DNA from 3 places in the Actinoplanes sichuanensis genome. Region 3 is predicted to be linked to each of the others. Evidence: riboswitches for the same ligand, from Rfam matches in the RefSeq annotation. Region 3 holds a riboswitch; each other region holds the start of a gene.

Region 1 (7,118 bases), 5.9 Mb from region 3:
CTGGCCAGTTTTAGCCGGCAACGGCCACATGGAGCTAGTACACGGGTTTCGGCCCGGCGGAACGTCCGGTGGTGCGGCTGGTGAGAGCGAAAAACAAGCATCCTGTTGGGTATCTGAAGGAACAACCGCCCCGGCTGAGGCCGGCGGACCAGGCGAGAGTCTGGGGTTGTTTTTCAATGCCAGGCACGGCCTGGACCTTGATATCGGCCACTGGGTGGTGCTGATTTTGGTCTGTGTGGGTTGTGGGTTGGTCGTTGGTTGAGAATTGCACAGTGGACGCGAGCATCTTGTTTTCTGTGGTTAAGTTGTCAAGGGCGAACGGTGGATGCCTTGGCACCAGGAGCCGATGAAGGACGTGGGAGGCCGCGATAGGCCTGGGGGAGCTGCCAACCTAGCTGTGATCCCAGGGTGTCCGAATGGGGAAACCTGGCACGAGTCATGTCGTGTCATCCATGCCTGAATTCATAGGGCATGTGAGGGGAACGCGGGGAAGTGAAACATCTCAGTACCCGTAGGAAGAGAAAACAACCGTGATTCCGTGAGTAGTGGCGAGCGAAAGCGGATGTAGCCTAAACCTTATACGTGTGATACCTGTCAGGGGTTGCGTATTCGGGGTTGTGGGACCTGCTCGAACGTGCTGACACGCGTTCAAGAAGTTACAAAGCTTGTGGTTAGTCGAATGGTGTGGGAAAGCCAGCCGTAGACGGTGAGAGCCCGGTAGGCGAAAACCTCAAGCCTTCTTGCAGTGTTCCCGAGTAGCAGCGGACTCCTAGAATCTGCTGTGAATCTGCCAGGACCACCTGGTAAGGCTGAATACTTCCTGGTGACCGATAGCGGACTAGTACCGTGAGGGAATGGTGAAAAGTACCCCGGGAGGGGAGTGAAATAGTACCTGAAACCGTTCGCCTACAATCCGTCAGAGCCTTTAGGGGTGATGGCGTGCCTTTTGAAGAATGAGCCTGCGAGTTAGTGGCATGTGGCGAGGTTAACCCGTGTGGGGAAGCCGTAGCGAAAGCGAGTCTGAATAGGGCGTTTTCAGTCGCATGCTCTAGACCCGAAGCGGGGTGATCTAGCCATGGGCAGGTTGAAGCGTGGGTAAGACTGCGTGGAGGACCGAACCCACCAACGTTGAAAAGTTGGGGGATGACCTGTGGTTAGGGGTGAAAGGCCAATCAAACTCCGTGATAGCTGGTTCTCCCCGAAATGCATTTAGGTGCAGCGTCGCGTGTTTCTTGCCGGAGGTAGAGCACTGGATGGTCTAGGGGGCCCACAAGCTTACTGAAATCAGCCAAACTCCGAATGCCGGTAAGTGAGAGCGCGGCAGTGAGACTGCGGGGGATAAGCTTCGTAGTCGAGAGGGAAACAGCCCAGATCGCCAGCTAAGGCCCCTAAGCGTGTGCTAAGTGGAAAAGGATGTGGGATCGCATGGACAACCAGGAGGTTGGCTTAGAAGCAGCCACCCTTTAAAGAGTGCGTAATAGCTCACTGGTCAAGTGGTTCCGCGCCGACAATGTAGCGGGGCTCAAGCACACCGCCGAAGCTGTGGCATTCACACATTAACTCCGCGACGCCCTTGAGGTTGTCGTGCAGGTGTGTGGATGGGTAGGGGAGCGTCGTATGGCGGGTGAAGCGGCGGAGTGATCCAGCCGTGGACGCCATACGAGTGAGAATGCAGGCATGAGTAGCGAATGAAGGGTGAGAACCCCTTCCGCCGGATGACCAAGGGTTCCAGGGCCAGGCTAATCCGCCCTGGGTGAGTCGGGGCCTAAGGCGAGGCCGAGAGGCGTAGTCGATGGATAACGGGTTGATATTCCCGTACCCGCAAAGAAGCGCCCAAGACGAACCCATCTGTACTAACTACGCAAAGCCGGCGAGGACTTCGGTCTGAGTCGGTGGAGTCTAGGACCTTGGGTGGTAGTAGTTTAGCGATGGGGTGACGCAGGAAGGTAGATGATCCCGGCCGGTGGTTGTGCCGGGGTAAGCGTGTAGGCCGTGCCGTAGGCAAATCCGCGGTGCATGTAGGCTGAGACGTGATGCCGAGCCGTTCTGGTGAAGTCATTGATCCTATGCTGCCGAGAAAAGCCTCTAGCGATGTTTCGAGCGGCCCGTACCCGAAACCGACACAGGTGGTCAGGTAGAGAATACCGAGGCGACGGGTGAACTGTGGTTAAGGAACTCGGCAAATTGCCCCCGTAACTTAGGGAGAAGGGGGGCCGGACGCGTGAAGCCCCTTGCGGGTGGAGCGTGGTATGGCCGCAGAGAGCAGGGGGAAGCGACTGTTTACTAAAAACACAGGTCCATGCCAAGTCGTAAGACGATGTATATGGACTGACGCCTGCCCGGTGCTGGAACGTTAAGGGGACCTGTTAGCTCTTCGGGGCGAAGCGGAGAACTTAAGCGCCAGTAAACGGCGGTGGTAACTATAACCATCCTAAGGTAGCGAAATTCCTTGTCGGGTAAGTTCCGACCTGCACGAATGGCGTAACGACTTCCCCACTGTCTCAACCACAGGCCCGGCGAAATTGCAGTACGAGTAAAGATGCTCGTTACGCGCGGCAGGACGGAAAGACCCCGGGACCTTTACTATAGCTTGACATTGGTATCCGAATTTAATTGTGTAGGATAGGTGGGAGCCGGTGAAGCTCGGACGCCAGTTCGGGTGGAGGCATTGTTGAAATACCACTCTGTTGGGTTTGGGTATCTAACTTGCGGCCCTGATCGGGTCGAGGGACAGTGTCTGGTGGGTAGTTTAACTGGGGCGGTTGCCTCCTAAAGGGTAACGGAGGCGCCCAAAGGTTCCCTCAGCCTGGTTGGCAATCAGGTGTTGAGTGTAAGTGCACAAGGGAGCTTGACTGTGAGACTGACGGGTCGAGCAGGGACGAAAGTCGGGACTAGTGATCCGGCACTTGCGTGTGGAAGCGGTGTCGCTCAACGGATAAAAGGTACCCCGGGGATAACAGGCTGATCTTCCCCAAGAGTCCATATCGACGGGATGGTTTGGCACCTCGATGTCGGCTCGTCGCATCCTGGGGCTGTAGCAGGTCCCAAGGGTTGGGCTGTTCGCCCATTAAAGCGGTACGCGAGCTGGGTTTAGAACGTCGTGAGACAGTTCGGTCCCTATCCGCCGTGCGCGTTGGATACTTGAGAAGGGCTGTCCCTAGTACGAGAGGACCGGGACGGACGAACCTCTGGTGTGCCAGTTGTTCCGCCAGGAGCATGGCTGGTTGGCTACGTTCGGAAGGGATAACCGCTGAAAGCATCTAAGCGGGAAGCTCGCTTCGAGATGAGGTATCCCACCACCTTGAGTGGGTAAGGCTCCCAATAGACTATTGGGTTGATAGGCCGGAGATGTAAGCACGGTAACGTGTTGAGTTGACCGGTACTAATAGGCCGAGGGCTTAACCACCCTATACATTGCGCTTGCGTCCACTGTGTGATTCACAGCAAACGAACGACCACCCTGAGGCTTGAGAGAGTCTGAAGGTTGCTGGTTGTACGTGAAGCTGATGGCTGTTTCGGTGGTCATAGCGGAGGGGAAACGCCCGGTTACATTCCGAACCCGGTAGCTAAGCCCTCCAGCGCCGATGGTACTGCACTCGGGAGGGTGTGGGAGAGTAGGACGCCGCCGGACTCATCGTATGGAAAGGCCCACCCGGAAACGGGTGGGCCTTTTCTTTGTCTCCATCCACTAGAGTGCTTCGCACCTACGTCGATGGAGAGAACCGTGCTCGTGTACCGGTCTTTGCCGAAGACCGCCGGCCTTCTGGTGGCCGCGTTCGCCCTGATCGCCGCCAGTGCATTCATGGCTTGGGCGAGCCGGCCCGGTCCATCCTTCAACGTGGTCCTCTTCGTGATCGGTGCCTTCGGGGTGCTGTTCTTCGGGTTCGGGGCGGTGCGGGTGGGACAGCAGTTGTTCCGGCGTGACCCGGTCGTCGAGGTGTCCACCGAGGGAGTGCGTGACGTTCGCCTGTCTTCGCAGGTCATTCCGTGGCACGTGGTACGCGGGGTGGAACAGTTGGTCGTACAGCGGCAGTGGTTTGTCGTGGTGTTGATCGACGAGGGTTTTGAGAAGCAGTATCTGACCGGCGGCAAACGGATGCTGCAGCAGGTCAACCGGCAGATCGGGTTCCTTGGCGTCAATATCGCCGTGGGCGGGCTGATGGTGTCCGTCGACGAATTGCAGCAGGCCATCGTCAAGTACTGGCAGGAGGCGACGTCCGGCCCCGCCTGGCATGAAGACCGGCGGTGAGCAGCATCGCAATGGGGTGCGGGCGCCCGGTCGGGCGCCGGTATGCTGAGGGTGGGCCGTGACTGGCGCGTTCGGATGGTTGACCATCGTGGAGCGGCTCCGTCGACATGACGTATGCCGTGCGCCTGGGCCTCTTCGCTACGTGATAGGGAGGTCCCATGCCTGAGTTGAACGCCGAGTCCATCGCTTTCCGCTCCGCCCTCGACGTGGTCCGTTCCGTCGAGCCGCGCATCGCCGACGCGATCGCGCAGGAGCTGACCGACCAGCGCGAGTCGCTGAAGCTGATCGCGAGTGAGAACTACGCTTCCCCGGCGGTTCTGCTCGCCATGGGTAACTGGCTCTCCGACAAGTATGCGGAGGGCACCGTCGGCCGCCGGTTCTACGCCGGCTGCCAGAACGTCGACATCGTCGAGTCGGTCGCGGCCGAGCATGCCAAGGCTCTGTTCGGTGCGCCTTACGCGTACGTCCAGCCGCACTCCGGGATCGACGCGAACCTGGTCGCCTACTGGGCCATCCTCGCCGACCGGGTCGAGGTGCCGTATCTCAAGAAGTTCGAGAGGCGGCAGATCAACGACCTCACCGACGCCGAGTGGGCCGAGCTGCGGCAGGCGTTCGGCAACCAGCGTCTGCTCGGCATGTCGCTGGACGCCGGTGGGCACCTGACCCACGGCTTCCGCCCGAACATCTCCGGCAAGATGTTCGACCAGCGCAGCTACGGGGTGGACCCGGCGACCGGTCAGATCGACTACGCGGCCCTCCTGGAGAGTGCCAAGGAGTTCAAGCCCGCGGTGATCGTGGGTGGCTATTCGGCGTACCCCCGGAAAGTGAACTTCGCGAAGATGCGCGAGATCGCCGACGAGGTGGGCGCGACCTTCATGGTCGACATGGCGCACTTCGCCGGCCTGGTCGCGGGCGGCGTGTTCACCGGCGACTACAACCCGATCCCGCACGCGCACATCGTCACCACCACGACCCACAAGAGCCTGCGTGGCCCGCGCGGTGGCGCCGTCTTCTGCCAGCCGGAGCTCGCCTCCCAGGTCGACCGCGGCTGTCCGATGGTGCTCGGTGGCCCGCTGCCGCACGTGATGGCGGCGAAGGCGATCGCGTTCGCCGAGGCCCGTCGGCCGGAGTTCTCGACCTACGCCCAGCAGATCGTGACGAACAGCCAGGCGCTGGCCGAGGGCCTGCTGAAGCGTGGTGTGCAGCTGGTCTCCGGCGGCACCGACAACCACCTGGTGCTGCTCGACGTGCACCCGTTCGGGATCACCGGCCGCCAGGCCGAGCAGGCCCTGCTCGACAGCGGCATCGTGACGAACCGTAACGCGATCCCGAACGACCCGAACGGCGCCTGGTACACCTCCGGCATCCGGGTCGGGACTCCGGCCCTGACCAGCCGCGGCCTCGGCGTCGCCGAGATGGACCAGATCGCCGACCTGATCCACACCGTGCTCGCGGCCACCTCGCCGGCCGAGGGTTCGAAGGCGAAGTTCAACCTGGACCCGTCGCTCGCCGACCGGATCAGCAAGCAGGCCACCGAGCTGCTGTCGCCGTTCCCGCTCTACCCGTCCGTCTCGTTGGCCTGACCCACCCGCCCTCGGCTGGTCTTCAGGGCTGTCTCGGTAGCCGCGAGACAGCCCTGGAGGCCGGCCGGGGGTTTTCGGTTTCTGGGCCGCCTTGACTGAACGGTGAAGTCAGGGGGTGCGGGGTGGGAGCCGGTGGACGATTACCTCGTGGAGGGCTCCGGCGGTGATGTCCGCGGTCATGTATGTGTGGTCGGGCTGGCGCCGGCGGTCGGTGGGTGAACCGGGGTTGAGCAGGCGCAGGCCGGTCGGGGCGGTGGTGTCCCACGGGATGTGCGAGTGGCCGAAGACGAGCACGTCAGTGTCGGGGAACCTGGCCGCGCAGCGTTTCTCGCGGCCGGCCGCCGGGCCGGTTTCGTGGATCACCGCTAGGCGGACACCGTCGAGGTCGGCTCGGGCTATCTCCGGGAGTCGGGCCCGCAACTCCGGACCGTCGTTGTTGCCGTAGCAGCCGATCAGGCGGGCGGCGCGTGTCTCGAGCCGGTCGAGCAGGCTGCCGTCGACCCAGTCGCCGGCATGGATGACCACGTCGGCCCGGTCGATCGCCGACCACAGTTCGGCGGGGAGGTCGCGGGCACGTTTCGGTAAGTGCGTGTCGCTGAGCAGAACGAGCCGCATGCTTTCCATCCTAATTGCCCGTTCAGGCGGCTCCTGGGTGTTCCTTCGTGCCCTGCCGGAACCGGTTCGAACGAGTGGTCATCGGGATCCGTCGAGATCACGTCGTCAACAGCACGGGCGGGACGGCGACCGTTCTGTCCTACGCCGGCAACTTTCCGTGACCTCCGGTTGACAGCCCGCTGACCTGAGCGTCTACTCCAAGGCAACGGTCTTCCTCGATGTCTTGGAGGGGGAATGCGCAGGTTCGTCGTGGCCGCGAGTGGTCTGCTACTGGTTTTCGCCGGTGCCGCGTGCAATCGCGGCACCGGTGAGCCCGTGGTCGGGCTGATCACCAAGACCGACACCAATCCCTTCTTCGTGACCATGAAGGTGGGCGCGCAGAGTGCGGCCGCCACCGCCGGGGTCGACCTGCAGACTTTCGCCGGGAAGGTGGACGGCGACAACGAGGCACAGGTGTTGGCGATCGAGAACCTGATCTCGTTCGGTGCCGTGGGCTTCATGATCACCCCGAACGACTCGAAGGCGATCGTGCCCGCGATCGACCGGGCACACGAGGCCGGGATGCTGGTCATCGCACTGGACACGCCGGTCGAGCCGGCCGAGGCCGCGGACGCCACGTTCGCCACCGACAACTACGAGGCCGGGCGTCTGATCGGGCAGTGGGCGAAGGC
Region 2 (7,118 bases), 4.3 Mb from region 3:
ACGGGTCACCGGAGCCGATCTCGACCCGGGTCAGCGCATCCAACAGCGGGGGCGGCGGCGGCCCGGACGCGGTGAGCGAGAAGAGGACCATCGCCGCGACCACGGCCGGCACCAGCCAGGACGGCATCGCGCGCCGTCCCGGCCGGTCGTACGTGATCGGCTCACCCCGGTCGTAGCCGAGGTCGATGACCATCGGCCCGCTGACGGTGTCCGCACCCATCCGCCAACGGTAACTTTTGAGTAACGAAGTTGCCCAGTGGCTCAGACCCGGATGTCAGGCTCCGCGAGACGGGACACGAACCCGACCACCTCGCGGGCCACATCCTGCGAGGTGAGGCCGAGCGAGGCGAGGATCTCGGCGCGGGTGCCGTGCGGGTGGAAGCCCACCGGCACGCCGAAGTCACGCAGCGGCGTGGACACACCCGCGTCCCGCAGGGCGCTCGCCACCGCGTCGCCGACACCGCCGGCCCGCACCCCGTCCTCCAGCGTCACGACCGCCCAGTGCTGGGCGGCCAGGCCGGTCAGCTCGATCGGCACCGGACGGACCCAGCGGGGGTCGACGACGGTCACCCCGTACCCCTGCTCGGTGATCTTCTCCGCCGCCTCCAGGGCGAGGCCGACGAACGAACCCACCGCGACCAGCAGGATGTCCTGGGTTTCGCCCTCGCGGAGCACGTCCACCTGGCCGACCCGGCGGATCGCCGGGGTGTCCGGCGCGACCGCGCCGGTCGGGAAGCGCACGATCGTCGGCCCGTCCTCGACCGCGACCGCCTCGCGCAACTCCTCACGCAGCGTCGCCGAGTCACGCGGCGCGGCGATCCGCAGCCCCGGCACCACACCGAAGACGCTCATGTCCCACATGCCGTAGTGACTCGGCCCGTCCGGCCCGGTGATCCCGGCCCGGTCCAGCACGAAGGTCACCGGCAGGTTGTGCATCGCCACGTCCAGCAGGACCTGGTCGAAAGCCCGGTTCAGGAAGGTGGCGTAGACCGCGACCACCGGGTGCAGGCCGCCCATCGCGAGACCGGCCGCCGACGTCGCGGCGTGCTGCTCGGCGATGCCCACGTCGTAGGTGCGCTCCGGATACTTCTTGGCCAGCTCGGCGATGCCGGTCGGCTCGGCCATCGCGGCCGTGATGCCCACCACGTCCAGCCGCTCGTCGGCGATCCGGACCAGCTCGTCGGCGAAGACCGCGGTCCACTTCAGCGACGGCTTGGCGGTCAGCGCGCCGGTCTGCGGGTCGAACGCGCCCGGGCCGTGCAGGCAGTCCGCCTCGTCCTGCTCGGCCGGCCGGTAGCCGTAGCCCTTGCGGGTCACCGCGTGCACGATGACGGGCGCGTTGAAGCCCTTGGCCCGCCGCAGCGCCGACTCCATGGCCTGCTGGTCGTGACCGTCCACCGGCCCGATGTATTTCAGGCCGAGGTCCTCGAACATCGGCTGCGGGCTGACCGCGTCCTTGATGCCCTTCTTGACCGCGTGCAGCACCTCGAAGACCGGCTTGCCCACCACCGGGGTCTGGCCCAGCGCGTCCTTGACCAGGTCGAGCACCTTCTCGTAACCCGGGTTGAGGCGCAGCGTGGACAGGTGGTCGGCGAGACCGCCGATGGTCGGCGCATACGAGCGACCGTTGTCGTTGACCACGATCACCAGACGGTTGCGCGTGGCCGCGATGTTGTTGAGCGCCTCCCAGCACATGCCACCGGTCAGCGCGCCGTCACCGACGACCGCGACCACGTGACGGTCCTCACCGCGCAGTGCGAACGCCTTGGCCAGACCGTCGGCGTAGGACAGGGCGGTGGAGGCGTGCGAATTCTCGATCAGGTCGTGCTCGCTCTCCGCCTGGCTCGGGTAGCCGGTGAGGCCACCACGCTGGCGGAGCAGATCGAAGCCGTCCTGCCGGCCGGTCACGATCTTGTGGACATACGACTGGTGGCCGGTGTCGAAGAGGATCTTGTCGCGCGGGGAGTCGAAGACCCGGTGCATGGCCAGGGTCATCTCGACCACACCCAGGTTGGGACCGAGGTGGCCCCCGGTCCGCGACACCTTGGCGACGAGGAAGTCACGGATCTCGGCCGCGAGCAGGGTCAGCTGCTCCGCGGTCAGTCGCTTCAGATCACCCGGATTGGTGATGCTGGTCAGCAGGCCGGCCGGGGTCGAGGGGGAGTCGCTCATGGGGGAAGAGTCTATCCGTGTGCCGCCCGGACGCGACTTGAGCGAACGGACCGTCACCATTCCTCCACACAATCGCGACCTCCCCCGACCGGTGTACGGCCACACCCCGGGTGGGCAGCGGGCGAAGCCGTCCGGCATCCTGGAGGGCACGCAGCGACTGGCGGCACAGGGATGGTCGAACCATCGGGGAGCTCGTCACGCGGAGTCGACCGCCTGGGCTCCCGGCTGAGGAGTCACACATGTCCACTGCTCGTCTCCTGCCCGGCGCTCCGGTCGCCGAGGCGGTCCTCGACGACGTCAAGGCCCGGGTCGCCAAGCTGAAGGACCGCGGGATCCGGCCCAGCCTCGCCACCATCCTGGTCGGTGACGACGACGCCTCCGCGGGCTACATCCGGATCAAGCAGAAGCAGGCCGCCGAGCTCGGCTTCGAGTCCCCGCACGAGCACCTCAGCGGCGACGTCACCCAGGCCGACCTACTCAAGGTCATCTCCGCCTACAACGACGACTCCGACGTGCACGGCGTCCTCATCCAGTACCCGATCCCGGCCCACCTGGACTACGACGCGGCCCTGCAGACCCTCGACCCCGACAAGGACGTCGACGGTATGCACCCGCTCAACATGGGCCGCCTCGCCGTCGGCCTGCCCGGCCCGCTGCCCTGCACCCCGGCCGGCATCGAGGCGCTGCTCGCCTTCCACGGCGTCGAGGTCTCCGGCCGCGAGGTGGTCATCCTCGGCCGGGGCGCCACCCTCGGCCGCCCGCTCGCCATGCTCCTCGCCCAGAAACGGCCGACCGCCAACGCCGCGGTCACCGTCGTGCACACCGGCGTCAAGGACTGGCCGCGTTACGCCCAGCGCGCCGACATCCTGATCGCCGCCGTCGGCGTCCCCGGCATCGTCAAGCCGGAACACGTCAAGCCCGGCTCGGTGGTGATCGGTGCCGGCGTCCGCTACGAGGGCCGCCGCCTGCTGCCGGACGTCGAGGAGTCGTGCGCCGAGGTGGCCGGAGCCATCACCCCACGGGTCGGTGGCGTGGGCCCGACGACGGTCGCGATGCTCTTCCGCAACGCGGTGGCCGCCGCCGAAAGGGCCAACCCCTGATTCGGTACGCCGTGGGCCGCCCTCAACCGCAGCCACCCCGCCCCGCCCGCGCTACGCGAGGTGGCTGCCCCTTCCGGGCCGAAACGCGCCCGCCGGGCTGATCCGCCCGTCACCGACCGGCCGACCGGGCTGTCACCGCCCCACCCGGCTCCGAGGCCTCTCGGCGCCGGCTCACCCCAGCAGCTGATCCTCAGGCTGTCACCGCGGCGCGGTGCCAGCCCTGAGCACCGGCCGGGACGTCCCAACTGCGGGGACAGGTCTGAATGCCGGCCGGGAGACCGGCCGCTGGACGTCAGGCCGGGACCAGGTGGGCCACGCATTCGATGTGCTGGGTCATCGGGAAGCAGTCGAACGCCCGTAGCTTCTCCAGGCGCCAGCCCAGCGACACGAACGTCTTCAGGTCGCGGGCCAGGGCCGCCGGATCGCACGCCACATAGGCGATCGCCCGTGGGCGGGCCGCGGCCAGCGCCCGGACCACCCGGGCACCGGCGCCGGACCGGGGCGGGTCGAGCACGACCAGATCGACCGGGCCGGTCACCCGTCGCCGGGCCAGCGCCACGTCGACCCGCGCCTCGACGATCTCGGCCTGCGGGCGGCCGTCGGAGCCGATCAGCCCGGCGAGGTTGGCCCGGGCCGCGGCCACCCCGGTCGGGGACGATTCGACGACGGTGACCCGGCCGCCGGTGCGTTCGGCCACGGCGGCGGCGAACAGACCGGCGCCGCCGTAGAGGTCCCAAGCGATCTCTCCGGCGGCCGGCCGGAGCATCTCCAGCACGGCGTTGACCAGTGTGTCCGCGGCCGACGGGTGGACCTGCCAGAACCCCTGCGGCGGGATCCGCCACGCGCGGCCGGCGGCGAGTTCGATCACCTCGGGCGGGCCGGAGAGCCGAAACAGCGGGCCGCCCTCGGGGGCATCGGTGAGGTCGTCGTCGGGTGCCGGGCCGGCCGATCCGGACGGGCGGCCGAGGACCGCGACGTCGCCGCCGGTGGACGCGACCGCCTGCAGCGCGTCGACATTGGGCCAGTCGTTGGCGAGCACGTCGAGCGCCTGGATGGCGGGGTGCGCGATCCGGCAGCGGTCGATCGGCACCACCTGGTGCGACCGGTGCTGAAGCAGCCCGGGGCGGCCGGCGGCGTCGATCGCGTACCGGATCCGGCTGCGCCATCCGAGCAGTTGCCCCGGGTCGTCACCGGGACGGTCCAGCGGTGGCGGCAGTGCTTCCACCCGTACCAGATGATCGGGGTCGAGGCCGGCCAGCCGGACCAGCTGTTCCCGGACCACCTCGGTCTTCCACCGCAGCTGTGCCTCGCCGGAGGCGTGTTGGAGGTCGCAGCCGCCGCAGCCGCCGGGCCGGGCGTGCGGGCAGGGTGGGGTGACCCGATCCGGCGAGGCCTCGTGGATCTCCACCGCGTCGGCCCGGAGGTAGCCGCGATGGATCTCGGTGATCTCGGCGGTGACGCGTTCGCCGGGCAGCGCGTGCCTGACGAAGACGACCCGGCCGTGCGGGCCGCCGATCCGGGCGACGCAGTGGCCGCCGTGCGCGGGCGCGCCCACGACGACCTCGACCCGGTCACCCTCGACGAGATCCTCGGTGTCGGAAGTGGCGGAAGCGCCGGCGGACGAAGGGGCGACGCTCACGACCGGTCACCGTCCTCGGATTCGAGGCCGCCCTGGGCGCGGGGGCCGCGGGCGGGCGCCTGGCTGAGCACCCGGTCCATCCGGTCGAGGTTGCGGTCCTGGCTGGACCGCAGCTGCCACGGCACGCTGACCACCATCACACCCTGTTCGAAGAGCAGCCGGCCCTTGATCCGCAGGGCGCTCTGGTTGTGCAGCAGGTTCTCCCACCAACGGCCGACCACGTACTCGGGGACGAAGACGGTGACCACGTCGCGGGGTGAGGCGCGGCGGGTGTTCTTCACGAAGTCGATGATCGGCCGGGTGATCTCCCGGTACGGCGAGTCGACCACGGTGAGCGGCACGGGCAGCTGCCGGCGCTCCCATTCGGCCTGGATGCCGCGGGTGTCGTTGTCGTCGACGTTCACGGTGACCGCGGTGAGCGTGTCCGGCCGGGTCGCCTGTGCGTAGGCGAGCGCCCGCAGGGTCGGCTGGTGCACCTTGCTGACCAGCACGATCGCGTGGTTGCGGGAGGGCAGGACGGGCCGCTCGTCGGTCGGTTTGAGCTCTTCGGCGACGCGGGTGTAGTGCCTGTGGATGGCCACCATCAGACCGTAGATGACGATCATGGCGGCGATCGCGATCCACGCGCCGAGCAGGAACTTCGTGATCAGGACGACGATCAGGACGGCGCCGGTGAGCACCATGCCGAAGGTGTTGATCGCCCGGGAGCGGAACATCTGGCGGCGGCGCTGCGGATCCCGCTGGGTACGCAGCAGCCGGTTCCAGTGTCTGATCATGCCGAGCTGGGAGAGCGTGAACGACACGAACACGCCCACGATGTAGAGCTGGATGAGCCGGGTGACCTCGGCCTCGAAGGCCACGATCAGCACGATCGCGGCGACCGCGAGGAAGAGGATGCCGTTGCTGAACGCCAGCCGGTCACCACGGGTGTGCAGCTGGCGGGGCAGATACCGGTCCTGGGCGAGGATCGAGCCGAGCACCGGGAAGCCGTTGAAGGCGGTGTTCGCGGCCAGGAACAGGATCAGCGCGGTGACCGCGCCGACCAGGTAGAGCAGGACCGACCCGCTGCCGAAGACGGTCTCGGCGAGCTGGGTGGTGACGGTCTTCTGGACGTACCCCTCGGAGGCCTCGTTCGGGATGATCTGCAGCGTCGGGTTCTCCACGAACTTCAGGTGGGTCGCCTGGGCCAGCAGGATGATGCCGTAGAGCATCACGATCGACAGGCCGCCGAGCAGCAGCAGGGTGGTCGCCGCGTTCTTGCTCTTCGGCTTCTTGAAGGCGGGCACCCCGTTGGAGATCGCCTCCACACCGGTGAGCGCCGCGCAGCCCGACGAGAACGTCCGGAGCAGCAGGAACGCGAAGGCGAACTGGCTGAGATGGTCCTCCTCGGCGACGATCGTCAGGTCCGCGCTCGGCGCCCGCAGGTCGTCGCCGAGGAGGAAGACCCGGACCAGGCCGGTGAGGATCATCCCGACGATCACGATGATGAAGAGATAGGTGGGTACGGCGAACGCCGCCCCCGACTCCCGGAGCCCACGCAGGTTGAGCGCGCTCAGCAGGACGATCGCGATGATGGCGATGACGACCTTGTGCTCGGCCACCCAGGGGACCACCGAGCCGAGGTTGCTCACCCCGGACGAGATCGACACCGCGACCGTGAGGATGTAGTCGACCAGCAGCGCGCTGGCCACGCCGAGGCCGGCCTTGGGCCCGAGGTTGACCGTGGCCACCTCGTAGTCACCGCCGCCGGACGGGTAGGCGTACACGTTCTGCCGGTAGCTGGCGACCACCGTCACCATGACCACCGCCACCGCGAGCGTCACCCAGGGCGAATACATGTAGGCGGCCGCGCCGGCGATCGAGAGCGTCAGCAGGATCTCGTCGGGCGCGTACGCCACGCTGGAGAGCGCGTCGCTCGCGAAGACCGGAAGCGCGATCCGCTTGGGCAGCAGCGTGTGCTGCAGCTTGTCCGAGCGGAACGGCCGGCCGAGCAGCAGCCGTTTGGCTAGAGAGGTGGTACTTGCCACGAGTGCCAAGCGTACGGGCGGACCTTTCGGCGCGTGGCCCGCCCCGGACAGCGTCCCTGCGCGGGGCATGGCAGGCTCACACTGGTCCGTACAGATTCGGGAGGGCACGAACCGTGCACGTGGTCATCATGGGGTGCGGCCGGCTCGGTTCGACGCTGGCCCAGAAGCTCGACGCCCAGG
Region 3 (7,118 bases):
CCATCGGCATGGCCGCGCAGCCGATGCCGTCGGCTCCGGGACCCGGTGGGGGAGGCCGGGCCGAGCTGCGCCTGGCCCGGCGCGGCCGGTTGCAGCGTGCCGAAGAGCATGCCGTGGCGGTACGGCTGGCTAATCTCGCCGTACACCCGTTCCTCACCGGCGACCAGCTCGACTGGGGTCACATGATCGGCCTGGGTGACGAGTTCCCGGCCTTCCCGGGCCGCCGTTCGGTGTTCCTGTCCGGCCCGCTGTCCCCGGAGGCGCTCGACTACGTGCGCACCAGCGAGGGAGCGGTCCGCATCCTCAACGTCGTCCCGATCACCGACGCCGAGCGCGAGCGCGGCCGCCTGATGTCCCCGCTGGCCTTCGCCGAGGCCCTGCTCACCCAGCGCGACCTCTGGTCATAACCGCCCGATGTGGGTGAGCTGCCAGGTCAGGTCGGGTGGCCGACCGGTGGCCGGCCGCTTCTTGAGACCGAGGAACATCCACGCCCGGTAGACCGGTCGGATCATCTCCCGCTCCAGCTCCGACAGCGGCCGCACCTCCTGGTAGCCGCGCAGCACCTCGTCCTGGTAGCCGCGCCAGGACAGCACGAAGTCGGCCACCTGGAACGTGTGGTGCGACGCCTCGAAGTCGATCAGCCCGGTCAGCCGGCCGTCGTCGTACAGCAGGTTCCAGGGTGCGAAGTCGCCGTGGATGACGCCGCGCGGCGCGTCCGGCGCGGGATGCGCGTCGAACCAGCTCACCGCCGCGTCCCGGCAGCGCCGCAGAATGCCGCCCTCCTCGGGCCGCGCCGCCTCGTACGTCCGCAGCCAGTGCTCCAGCTCCGGATCCGCGACCACCTCGGCGGGCGTCGCGAAGCCACCGCGCTGATCGGTGATGCCGGTTTCCGCGGCGGCCGCATGGAGCTCGGCCAGCAACCGCCCCCGGGCCCGCTGCTCGTCCGGCCCCCGATCCCTCGGCACCCCGGGCAGCCTTTCGAACATCACCCATGCCCCCTCCGGTACGACCAGAGGCGCCTCGATCGGCTCGGGGGTGGGCCAGCCCAGCGCCCGCAGCGCGGCGGCCACCCGGAGCGGATAGCGCCAGTCCTGCTCGGTGAAGAACTTGACGATCACCGGTCGGCCGTCGCGTTCGGCGGCCCAGGTGCCGTTGACCCGGTCGGTCAGCGCCCGCGGATCGACCAGCCCCCACCTGGCGAACGGGGTCACCGGGCGATGCCGATGCCGGCCAGGATGAGGTCGATGCCGGCCAGGAACTGCTCACGATCGTCGTGGTCGCCGAGCTGGGCGGCGACCCCGCGTAGGAACGGGAACTCGGCCGCGTCCAGGTTCGCCCACAGCTGCGCCTCGGCCCCGAGCGTCTCGGCCCGGCTCGTGCCGTGCTCCCGGGCCCGGGCGTTCGCCGCGTTCTGCCCGGCCACCCCGAGGATGAAGCTGTACAGCGCGGACGCCGCGAAGAACCGCTGACCGGCGGGCATCCCCATGGCCTGCACCTGCTGGCCGATCCGCTCGATGATCCGCAGCGACGCCGAGCGGGACGCCAGCCCGGCCAGCTGCCCGCCGATCCACGGATGGCCGTCGATCGCGTCGAACATGCCGAGCGCGATGGCCCGGATCGCGTCCTGCGGGGTGGTGTCGGCTTCGTCACCCCGGAGCACGTCGGCGAGGACCGCACCGGTGGCCGCGGCGAGCAGTTCGTCCTTGTTCGCCACGTGCCAGTAGATCGCCCCCGCCCCCGTCTTCAGCCTGGTGGAGAGCGCACGGAAGGTCAGTCCGCTCTCACCGCCGGCGTCGAGCATCTCGATCGCGGTGTCGACGATGCGGTCTCGGGAGAGGGCGTCGTGAGCGGTCCTGGTAGCCATACGACCATCTTGACACGCCTGGAACGACGTTCCACTCTTAGTTTCTGGAACGACGTTCCAGTGAAATTCGAGAAAGGTCCGCATATGAGTGCGATCACCCTGGAGAAGCCGGCCGCCGCCGGATCCCTGCGAGCCGTCTGGCCGGCCATCCTCGGCCTGTCCGTCGTCTTCCTCGTCGAGATGCTCGACAACTCCGTCCTCAACGTCGCCCTGCCGACCATCGCCCGCGAACTGCACGCCTCCGCCACCGACCTGCAGTGGATCACCTCCGGCTACTCCCTGCTGTTCGGCGGCCTGATGATGGCCTTCGGCGCCATCGCCGACCGGTTCGGCACCCGCCGGATGATGCTCCTCGGCCTCGTCCTGTTCGCCCTGGCCAACCTCGCCGTCCTGGTCGTGCACACGCCCGGCCAACTGATCGCGGTCCGCGCCGTCATCGGCATCACCGCCGCCATGACCGCCCCCGGCACCATGGCCCTCTGCTTCCGCCTCTTCGACGCCGAGAACCTGCTGATGCGGGCCACCTCACTGATCACCACCGTCGGCCTCGTCGGCCTCGCCCTCGGCCCCACCGTCGGCGGTCTCGTCCTGCAGGTGCTGCCCTGGCAGACGCTGCTCGTCATGAACGTGCCGATCGCCGTACTCGCCATCCTCTGCATCCGCGGCGGCATCCCGGCCGACGACCCGGCCCAGCGCAACACCTCGCCGCTCGACCTGCCCGGCGCCCTGCTCGGCACCGTCACCATCGTCCTGGCCCTGTGGACCGCCACCCTCGCCGTCGAAGAGGGCTGGAGCAACGCCACCCCGTGGCTGGCCGGCCTCGGCGCCCTCACCGCCGCGATCGTCTTCGTCGTCCACGAACGCCGCACCGCCCACCCGCTGTTCGACTTCGCCCTGATCAAGCGGCCCGCCGTCTCGGCCAGCCTCGCCTACGAGGCGGCCATGGGCCTCGGCATGGCCGTCATCGCCTTCAGCGTCTCCCTGCAACTGCAGCTCGTCTGGGGCTGGACCCCCGCCCAGGCCGCCCTCGGCAACCTCCCGCAGGTCATCGTGATGCTCGCGATCGGCCCGTTCGTCGAGAAGATCGTCACCAGACTGGGCACCCAGCGCGCCGCCCGCATCGGCGCCGCCGCCGTGATCACCGGCCTGCTCGTCTACGCCCTCCTCGGCCGCTACGACTACGCCTGGATCGCGGTCGCCCTCGCGCTCACCGCCGCCGGCATGCGCGTCGTCGCCACCATCGCGGGTGTCACCGTCATGCGCGGCCTGCCCGAGGACCAGACCTCCACCGGCGCCGCCCTCAGCGACACCAGCCAGGAGGTCGCCGCCAGCATCGGCATGGCCGTCACCGGCACCATCGTGGCCGCCGCCCTCACCGGCTCCCTCGCCGACCTCACCAGCGGTACGGCCTCCGCCCACGCCTTCGAGAACGCCGTCACCACCGCGACGCTGGTCCTGACCGCCGTCTGCGCCGCCCTGGTCACCTGGGCCGCCCGCCGTGCCCGCGCCTGACCACCGCCACCGCGGCGACCACCGGCCATCACCGGCGGTCGCCGCGGTGCCCGCGGTCTACTCCTCGGCGCTCACGTCCCGCCCCGACCCGGTGTCGACCAGGTAGACCTGCTCACCCGCACGCGGATCGCGCGCGTGCAACGTGTGGAACACCGGCGAGAACGGCCCGCCCAGGTCCACGACCGTCGCGCCCGCGCCGAGCACCCCGCGCACCAGATGCGGCGGCGCGGTCAGATCGATCCGGGTGACCACACCCGGGGTCACCCACACCGGGATCCCGCTCAGGAACCCGGACAACTGCGAGTGGTAGTGACCGCACAGCACCGCCCGCACATCACTGCCGGCCAGCACCTCGGCCAGCCGCTCGCCGTTCTGCAGATTCACCCGCGCCATCGACGGCGACGCGCCGGTGACGATCGGCGGATGGTGCAGGGCCACGACCGAACCGGCCGGTGCCGGTCGCTCCAACAGCCCACCCAGCCAGGCCAGCTGCTCCTCGTCGACGAACCCGTGCACCGAACCGGGGACCAGACTGTCCAGCGTGATGATCCGCAGCCCGGACACCGCACTGACGGCCGCCCGCTGCGGACCCGGCGACCCGAGATCCGCCCCGTCCGGCCCGAGATGGGCACTGCCGAACACTTTCGCGAACGGCTCCCGGGCGTCATGGTTACCCGTCGTGTAGACGTGCGGGATCCCGCGCTCCCGGGCGAACGCGCCGACCCGCCGCAACACGGCGGCACATCCCTCGGCCGAGCCGTCGTCGGCGATGTCCCCGGTGACCAGCACCAGGTCGAGGTCGGGCACGAACCGCGCGTCATGCAGGATCCGGTCGAGCGCCCCGGCCGCGTCGACCCCGTCCTCGTCGAAACCGGACCCGGTCACGTGCGGGTCGGACAGATGCAGAATGCGGTGGGTGGCCATGGGCAGCTCCTCATCCGGTGTCGGACGAGCACCCAGGCGGTCGATGCCCTTGACGTCACTCCCCGGTGGTGTCCCACCCGCGCCAGTCGTGTGCGACCAGGCTACCGCCGCCGCGCCGTCTGGTCCGCCCGGTCCGGATGAGGTCCCGCGCGACCGGCTCGCGCGCCGTGCGATCCGGCTGCTGCGGCCGCCGGTCACTGGCGGCGGCTGATCGCGGCCTCCAGCCGTAACCCGGAGCCGATCACCACGAGCATCCCGGCGAAGAAATACCCCTTCGCGGGGGTGGCGTCGGTGGCCAGGCCGACCAGGGTGATCAACAGCCCGGTGACGATCGCCATGGTGCCGGCGATGCGGGCGGTGTCGGCGCGTCGTTCTACCTTTTTCACCCGGCGAGACGGTACAGGGTGAGGGCGGCCAGTGAGGGGGCGTCGACGATCTCCCCGCGCCGGATCATCGCGGTCACCTCGTCGTCGGTGAACGCCCGATGGATCATGTCCTGCTCGCTCGCCTCCCGATCGGGTTCCCCTTCGGCCAGCCCGGTCGCCAGGTAGACGTCGAAGCCCTGCGTGCAGTACCCGTACGCCTCGAAGAGATGTCCGAGATGGACCATCGCCTCGGCCCGCAGCCCGGTCTCCTCGGCGAGTTCCCGCCGGGCCAGCGCGGCCTGCTCCCCTCCGGCCCCGGCACCCCAACTGCCCTGCGGAAACTCCCAGGCCCGCCGCCCGACCGGATACCGGAACTGCTCCACCAACCAGAACCCGCGCTCCCACCGGGGCAGCACCAGCGCGAAATCCGGCTTCTCGACCACCCCGTAGATCCCCGGACTGCCGTCCGGCCGACGGACCTCGTCCTCCCGTACCGTCATCCACGGATTCTGATAGACGACGCGACTGCTCACCTGCTCCATGGAGGTCTCCGATGCTGTTGACGATCTCCGGATCGAGTTGTTCGGGAAAGACGACCACGGTCCGTGCCTGCGGACCGATCGACGGCCTGGTGTGGCACGACTTCGACGAGATCGGCGTGCCGTCCGATGCGGACCTCGTGTGGCGCCAACGCAGTCTGGAGGCTTGGATCCGGCGCGCGCTGCGCTACCAGGACGACGGCCTCGACATGCTGCTCACCGGCCAGTCGCCGCTCGGCGAGGTGCTCGCCTGCCCGTCCGCGCCGGCCCTGGACGGCATCGCCGCCTGCCTGCTCGACGTCGACGACGAGGTGCGACGGCAGCGCCTCACCCGACGTGACCCCGGCCGGTGGGACGCCAGGGCCACCGAGAGGTTCATCGGTTGGGCGCAATGGCAACGCGGCCATGCCGCCGACCCCTCGCACCGACCGGAAGCGATCATGAACGGCGCATGGGACCAGATGCGCTGGACGCTTCCGGACAGCTGGTCGGTTCCGGTCATCGACACCACCGGCCGAACCGTTGCGCAATCCGCCGCCGAGGTGCGCCGCTGGATCGACCGGCACCGTCAGCCCGCGAACCAGGACATCGCCTGACCGTGCCCGCGGGCCCAGGCCAGCGGCACCCCGTCCAGGGCGACCACATTGTGCAGCGTGTCGTCCGGGGCCGGCGGCAGATCCCCGAACGGCACCACACCCGGCGCCTCGACCGAGATCCGGTGCCCGGGCAGTGTCTGGACCAGCTCCTCGAACGCCTGCCGACGATCGTCCGGGACCTGGTACAGCACCGACGTATGGAAGATCACCAGGGTCGCCCCGGCCGGCGCCTGCGCCACCAGGGCCGGCAGGTCGTCGACCAGATCGCCACGGATCAGGTGCGGCGGATCGGCGGCGGCGATCGCAGCGGCCGTCGTCAATCGCGCCCGGCGATGCTCGTGCTCCGGCCAGATCAACGCGTCCAGCCACGCGACATCATCGGAATCGGTCACCCGCAGCGGGTTGAGATCCAGGCCGGCCCGCCACACCACCTCCGGCAACCGGTCCGGCGCCTCGACTCCGGTCAGATCGCACTCCAGGACCGGACCGCCGGTCCCGAGCCGCCGGTCACCGTAACGGTAGGAATACCGATCGGGATAAAGCCCCAGCCCGGCCGACGCGCCGACCTCCAGCAGGGCGAGCGGTTGCGGCAACCTCAGCAGTACGGGCAGGAGCACCGCACATCGACCCGGCTCGTTCGTCTGAGTCGCCCGGCCACGCAGGTTCGGTGCGATCTCCGCCCAGCGCGCCACCGTGAAGTCACGGAAGGCGGCCGGATCGTCGACCGGTCCACCGAGCAGCCGCACCACCCCGAACAGCAGGTTCGGCTGACGCTTGGCCTCCGGAACCGTCTCCAGCAACTCGTGGATCGTCGCGTCACCGGCGACAGCCCGCGACAGGCGCTCATAGATGGGGGAGACCCCGTGGGCCTCCCGGGCGGCGAACTCGGCATAGGTCTCAGCGGTCGTCACTCCCACGATCTTGGCACAGCCGATCCCGGCGGAACCGAGGCGGTGGTGCGCGCCCGTCATCCAACGTGACGACAGATTGATCGCGCGGCGAGATGCCCGATCGGGGTACGTCCGGAGGCAGTCGCACATATTCGGCGGTGTCACGACCCTACCGTCCGCTGCACTACCAGGTATGACGTTTACGCGTACCATCATCGGTTTTGTCTCGGCCGTTGTCGTCGGCGCCGCGGCGACGCCCGCGGTGGCCGTCCCGCCGCCCGGTGAGATCGAACTCCGCTACCAGGGCGACCTCGCCGATGCCACGCATGTGGCCGACAGCAGCGGCAAGGGTCTGCACGGCGCCATCCTCACCGGCGGTGGTGGCACCGTCTCGTCGGTGACCGGTCCGGACGGCGACCACTTCCTGC

What was found. Region 3 has a riboswitch for ZMP and ZTP ahead of Q0Z83_RS14105 (metallophosphoesterase family protein). Riboswitches for the same ligand answer to the same signal wherever they lie in the genome.
Region 1: another riboswitch for ZMP and ZTP. It lies ahead of Q0Z83_RS41455 (glycine hydroxymethyltransferase); the one in region 3 lies ahead of Q0Z83_RS14105 (metallophosphoesterase family protein).
Region 2: another riboswitch for ZMP and ZTP. It lies ahead of Q0Z83_RS50415 (bifunctional 5,10-methylenetetrahydrofolate dehydrogenase/5,10-methenyltetrahydrofolate cyclohydrolase); the one in region 3 lies ahead of Q0Z83_RS14105 (metallophosphoesterase family protein).

The regions. Positions count from the first base shown of each region.
Region 1 covers NZ_AP028461.1:9,021,747-9,028,864, reverse strand. The annotation lists rRNA gene Q0Z83_RS41470 (23S ribosomal RNA) at 299-3,406, shown strand; rRNA gene rrf (5S ribosomal RNA) at 3,515-3,631, shown strand; gene Q0Z83_RS41460 (STM3941 family protein) at 3,725-4,249, shown strand; ZMP/ZTP riboswitch at 4,298-4,387, shown strand; gene Q0Z83_RS41455 (glycine hydroxymethyltransferase) at 4,408-5,832, shown strand; gene Q0Z83_RS41450 (metallophosphoesterase family protein) at 5,941-6,447, opposite strand; gene Q0Z83_RS41445 (sugar ABC transporter substrate-binding protein) at 6,682-7,118, shown strand, end outside.
Region 2 covers NZ_AP028461.1:10,951,226-10,958,343, reverse strand. The annotation lists gene Q0Z83_RS50425 (outer membrane protein assembly factor BamB family protein) at 1-220, opposite strand, end outside; gene dxs (1-deoxy-D-xylulose-5-phosphate synthase) at 262-2,172, opposite strand; ZMP/ZTP riboswitch at 2,316-2,398, shown strand; gene Q0Z83_RS50415 (bifunctional 5,10-methylenetetrahydrofolate dehydrogenase/5,10-methenyltetrahydrofolate cyclohydrolase) at 2,412-3,272, shown strand; gene Q0Z83_RS50410 (class I SAM-dependent RNA methyltransferase) at 3,565-4,911, opposite strand; gene Q0Z83_RS50405 (APC family permease) at 4,908-6,938, opposite strand; gene Q0Z83_RS50400 (potassium channel family protein) at 7,052-7,118, shown strand, end outside.
Region 3 covers NZ_AP028461.1:3,136,584-3,143,701, forward strand. The annotation lists gene Q0Z83_RS14085 (suppressor of fused domain protein) at 1-407, shown strand, start outside; gene Q0Z83_RS14090 (phosphotransferase enzyme family protein) at 402-1,211, opposite strand; gene Q0Z83_RS14095 (TetR family transcriptional regulator) at 1,208-1,864, opposite strand; gene Q0Z83_RS14100 (MFS transporter) at 1,949-3,376, shown strand; gene Q0Z83_RS14105 (metallophosphoesterase family protein) at 3,434-4,300, opposite strand; ZMP/ZTP riboswitch at 4,324-4,400, opposite strand; gene Q0Z83_RS14110 (hypothetical protein) at 4,495-4,686, opposite strand; gene Q0Z83_RS14115 (NUDIX hydrolase) at 4,683-5,165, opposite strand; gene Q0Z83_RS14120 (hypothetical protein) at 5,219-5,800, shown strand; gene Q0Z83_RS14125 (DUF2332 domain-containing protein) at 5,773-6,717, opposite strand; gene Q0Z83_RS14130 (hypothetical protein) at 6,884-7,118, shown strand, end outside.